DNA from 2 places in the Ensifer sp. PDNC004 genome. Region 2 is predicted to be linked to the other one. Evidence: predicted binding sites of a transcription regulator. Region 2 holds the regulator's gene; the other holds the start of a gene.

Region 1 (2,402 bases), 1.0 Mb from region 2:
GAAGCCGAGACGCTTGACCGCCAGGTCGAAGCGGCGGCCGATCTGCCACGCATAGGGGCCGGCGCCCTTCATGCGCTTGCCGAACTCGGCGTCATAGTCCTTGCCGCCCCGCATGGAGCGGATGAGGGACATGACGTGCCGGTAGCGGTCCGGATAATTGCGCAGCAGCCAGTCGCGAAAAAGCGGGCTGACCTCGAGCGGCAGCCGCAGCAGCACATAGCTTGCTTCGGTTGCTCCGGCCGTCCTTGCGCCTTCGAGCACGCGCTCGATCTCGTGGTCGTTCAGCGCCGGAATGATCGGCGAAACGAGAACGCCGGCCGGGATTCCTGCTTCGGCAAGCATGCGGATCGCCTCCAGCCGCTTGCTCGGGGTCGAGGCCCGCGGCTCCATCGTGCGGGCCAACTTCCGGTCGAGCGTCGTGACGGAGACGCCCACGCGCACCAAGCCCTTTTCCGCCATCGGTGCCAGGATATCGATGTCTCGCGTGACCATCGCCGATTTGGTGACGATCATGACCGGATGGTTGGCGTCCCGCAGCACCTCGAGGATCTGGCGCATGATGCGCCACTCCTTCTCGATCGGCTGATAGGGGTCGGTGTTGGTGCCGATGGCAATCGGCCTAACCTTGTAGTCCTGCCGCGCCAGTTCGCGCTCCAGAAGCCGCGGTGCGTCCGGCTTGGCAAACAGCTTCGCCTCGAAATCGAGGCCGGCCGAGAGGCCCATATAGGCGTGCGTGGGCCGCGCGAAACAATAGATGCAGCCATGCTCGCAGCCACGATAGGGATTGATCGAGCGGTCAAAGGAGATATCGGGAGACTCGTTCCTGGTGATCACCGTGCGCGGCTTCTCTACCTGAACTTCGGTCTTGAAGGGCGGCAGATCCTCCAGGCTTTCCCAGCCGTCGTCGAACGTCTCGCGGCTGCGCGGTTCGAAGCGGCCGGACATGTTGATCCCGGCGCCGCGCCCGCGACGGCGATCGATATCGATCCGCAGGCCCGTTGCACTCATCATCGCTTCGGCCACATCTGCCGTATTGGCGGGCGCAAGCGCACCCTGCCTGATCTGAGACAGCTCGGTCATTGGAATCTCCCCGGAATCAGATATTTGATCCCGTTTTGTTCTGATTATTTTCGTATCGCGAATTGAGGAACAATTCAAGAACAAAAAATGGATTTTCGAATTTGCCGATCAAGGCGCCGCTGCGGGCCGTGTCCCGGATGTAGCAATTGCCGTGCCGATGCGTTACGAGAAACAATGCTCACGATCATCATGGAAACCCGCGACAACGAGGCCGAACTGGCGCAGACGCTTGCCGTGTTGGTGGCAGGCGCCGTGGAAGGCCTGGTCAGCGATGTGATCATCCTCGATCACGGCTCGAAGGACGGTTCGTCCGACGTGGCCGATGCCGCCGGATGCCGTTTCTGCCGGGATTGGGATCTCGCCGATGTGGTGGGCTCGGCGCGTGGCGAGTGGCTGATGTTGCTGGAGCCGGGCGCGCGCCCGATCGGCCGCTGGATCGATGAGTTGGCCGAGTACGTGTCGATGAACAAGGCACCGGCCCGTTTCTCCGGATCGAGACTGCATCGGAAGCCTTTCTTCCGCCGGCTGATCGGGCGTGGAAAGCCGCTGGAGACGGGATTTCTCCTGCGCAAGAACGATGCGCTTGCTGCCGCCCGTGGCAAGGCGGGCCTGGATGCCATGACGAATGTCCGCTCAGTCCGCAAGCTTTCGACCGAACTCGTTCCGGCCTGGGTCGCTGTCGAAGCCAGGCGGTAACGCCGGTTCCCGCGCGAAAAAATTAAAGGTGCCAGTCCCTTAGGGGACGGCACCTCCAAGCGGCTCTCAAATGACCTTGTTTGGAAGATTTCTGTCCGGGCAGCATTCTGGCTGCCCGTCGTATCCAACATTTCATTCCGCCTGGGGGACAGAGGCGGAAGGGTCTTGCGGTGCGAGGAACGGAACGTGCGGCGGTCGTTCCTCGCTGTGTCAACGCTTGAAAACTATCGGGAGGCGAAGCGAGCGTCAGTTACTAAGGTAACAGGTCGGCCGGGCCGGAACGGTCCATGCTCTTCAGCCGCGTTTCAGATGCTCGTCGAGCCGCGGCATGATCTCCACGAAATTGCAGGGCATGTGCCGGTAGTCGAGCTGCTGCTTGAGGATGCCGTCCCACGCATCGCGGCAGGCGCCGGGCGAACCCGGAAGGACGAATATGAAGGTGGCGTTGGCAACGCCGCCGGTTGCGCGCGACTGGATCGTCGACGTCCCGATCTTCTCGTAGGAGATACGGTGGAAGACCTCGGAGAACCCGTCCATGCGCTTTTCGAACAGGGGTTCCAGCGCCTCGGGCGTCACGTCCCGCCCGGTGAAGCCCGTCCCACCTGTCGTGATCACCACGTCGATGG
Region 2 (2,402 bases):
CGCCGGTAAGATCGACGCCGAATGCAACGGCCGGCCACTGGCGACCACGGTCGAGCTGCAAGGCGACGTCATATTCCCGCTGCGGCTCGATGGATTTCCAGTCGGCATTGCCGATCGAAAGAAACGCCAGGTTCGCCGACCCCCGCGGATAAAAGCCGATACGAAGGATCGCGCCTGCATCATAGCTCGTCGCGGCGTAACACGAGCCTCCCAGGGAAGGATCGGAACCCACCGTCCAGGCGTTGATCCGCTTCCAGATGTTCGAACGCCCATCTTCAGCAGACGCCGCTCCGGCCGTGAGCAACAGACCGAGCACCACCAACGACAATCTACGCATGCAATTACCCCACTTTCCACGCAAAGTTATCTTTTTTTGACCTCCTGTCGAGACGGTGAAGCCTCTTCCTCGCAGGGATTCTTGCGCATCCCCCACCCCCGACCCTAGAGCCGATACTGCCGGTGCGTTCTTCGCGCGTCGCAAGAGGAACGGTCAAGATGAACTCGAGGTGGAGCGGCTGGCGCAAATCAGACACAGCCTGCAGGCAAAGAGCTGTTGAACACGGCAGAGTGATCGCCATGCTTGCTGGACTTCGGAACGAAAGCACGGTTCACATCGTTACCCACCCTGTAGTGCCACCCCTTCATCAAGTGGACAATTCCCGTGCTTGCCGCCCTGCTTCTCGCTTCGATAGTCGCATCGCCCAATATGCCTGACGTCAAGCTCAGCGCCGCGACGGTGGATGAACTCCAGACCGATTTCGAACGGGCCGTGCCGTGCCATCAGATCGATGGACGCAACGTGTGGAAGGGCGCACTGGCGTTCTACATCCAGTCCTTCGTTTATGACGGCGACACACCCGTCGCGACCGACGCCGCCGACGCGGTGCTGCCGGAAGACAACAGCGCAGAGACGGTGAAGGAGTTCGAGGACGCCTGCTCGACCTCGCAAGCGACCTAAATCTCTCCTCATAGAGCCCCGTGATTCGCTCGAATCAGCTGCGCGACTGGCGTCATCCGGCGCGATTTTGGCACGCAACCGTCGCCGATAAGCGCCCTGCTCCCGCAAAAGTGACCGATCGGCACCCGCAGAAGCGGCCAATCGCCTGAATTCACGAAATTTTAGGCACTTGCGGAACACATATGGAACAGATAGTGTCTGTTCTTGATTTGTTTCACGCCTCTGGAGCGACGTGCCATGCTGACCCGCAAGCAACAGGAATTGCTTCTGTTCATTCACGAACGCATGAAGGAGTCGGGCGTACCGCCGTCATTCGATGAAATGAAGGATGCGCTCGACCTGGCGTCGAAGTCCGGCATCCACCGTTTGATCACCGCGCTCGAAGAACGCGGCTTCATTCGCCGGCTGCCGAACCGGGCGCGCGCGCTCGAAGTCATCAAGCTTCCGGAAGCCTACGCCGCCGGCCAGCAGCAGCCGCGCAGGGGCTTCTCGCCGAGCGTGATCGAAGGCAGCCTTGGAAAGCCGCCGGCGGCCGCTCCTGCTGCGCCGAAGCCCGCCCCGGTTGCCGAAAGTACGTCCGTTTCCGTCCCGGTGATGGGGCGCATCGCTGCAGGCGTTCCGATCTCGGCGATCCAGAACAACACCCATGACATCACCGTGCCGCTCGACATGATCGGCAGCGGCGAACATTACGCCCTTGAAGTGAAGGGCGATTCGATGATCGAGGCCGGCATCTTCGACGGCGACACGGTGATCATCCGCAACGGCAACTCGGCCAATCCCGGCGACATCATCGTGGCGCTCGTGGACGACGAGGAAGCGACGCTGAAGCGCTTTCGTCGCAAGGGCGCGTCGATTGCGCTCGAAGCCGCCAACCCCGCCTACGAGACGCGCATCTTCGGACCAGATCGCGTGAAGATCCAGGGCAAGCTCGTCGGGCTGATCCGCCGCTACCATTGAATTCCAGGCAGAACACCGAATCAAAAAAGAGCCTCGCCAAGGAAATTGGCGAGGCTCTTTCCATTTCGGGTGACCTGAAATCCAGATCGCCTATTCGTGGATCGTATATTCGCCGAGCTCGCAGAGATCCTGCGTGTCCTCGGTCGTATCGAGGGCCGAGCCCTCCTCGAATTCGAATCGCATGTCGTATTTGCAGACGTCCCGCCCGTCGGCAATGGTGATCTCCATGCTCTCGCCGGGGTTCAGGACCTGCCGACCGAAAACATCGTCTTCCCACTCATTGACGCCGACCGGCGACGTATAAAAGTTCGTCAGTACCACGCTGGTGTTGTTCTTCAGCTGGAAAACCAGGTCGTCAGCGTGCGCCTCAATAGCGGTCGCCGCAAAACACGCCAACGCCGTCAGGATCAGTCTCTTTTTCATTGATGCCATTGCCTCCGTTCTTAATGTTGACGGACGCTACCGATGCGGCTGATCTCAGCGG

Evidence for each region. Region 2 encodes LexA, which represses DNA repair genes until DNA is damaged. Its sites were predicted from a motif close to TGTTCNNNNTGTGTTCNG; they were not measured.
Region 1: JVX98_RS18125 (PA0069 family radical SAM protein) is a predicted target of LexA. The motif match lies at 1,146-1,163, and genes of this name have one in related genera.

Annotation. Positions count from the first base shown of each region.
Region 1 covers NZ_CP070353.1:2,021,531-2,023,932, reverse strand. Annotated here, with positions in the region: gene JVX98_RS18125 (PA0069 family radical SAM protein) at 1-1,080, opposite strand, end outside; gene JVX98_RS18120 (glycosyl transferase) at 1,255-1,776, shown strand; gene moaB (molybdenum cofactor biosynthesis protein B) at 2,071-2,402, opposite strand, start outside.
Region 2 covers NZ_CP070353.1:981,139-983,540, forward strand. Annotated here, with positions in the region: gene JVX98_RS12690 (hypothetical protein) at 1-361, opposite strand, end outside; gene JVX98_RS12695 (hypothetical protein) at 662-958, shown strand; gene lexA (transcriptional repressor LexA) at 1,196-1,918, shown strand; gene JVX98_RS12705 (hypothetical protein) at 2,009-2,341, opposite strand.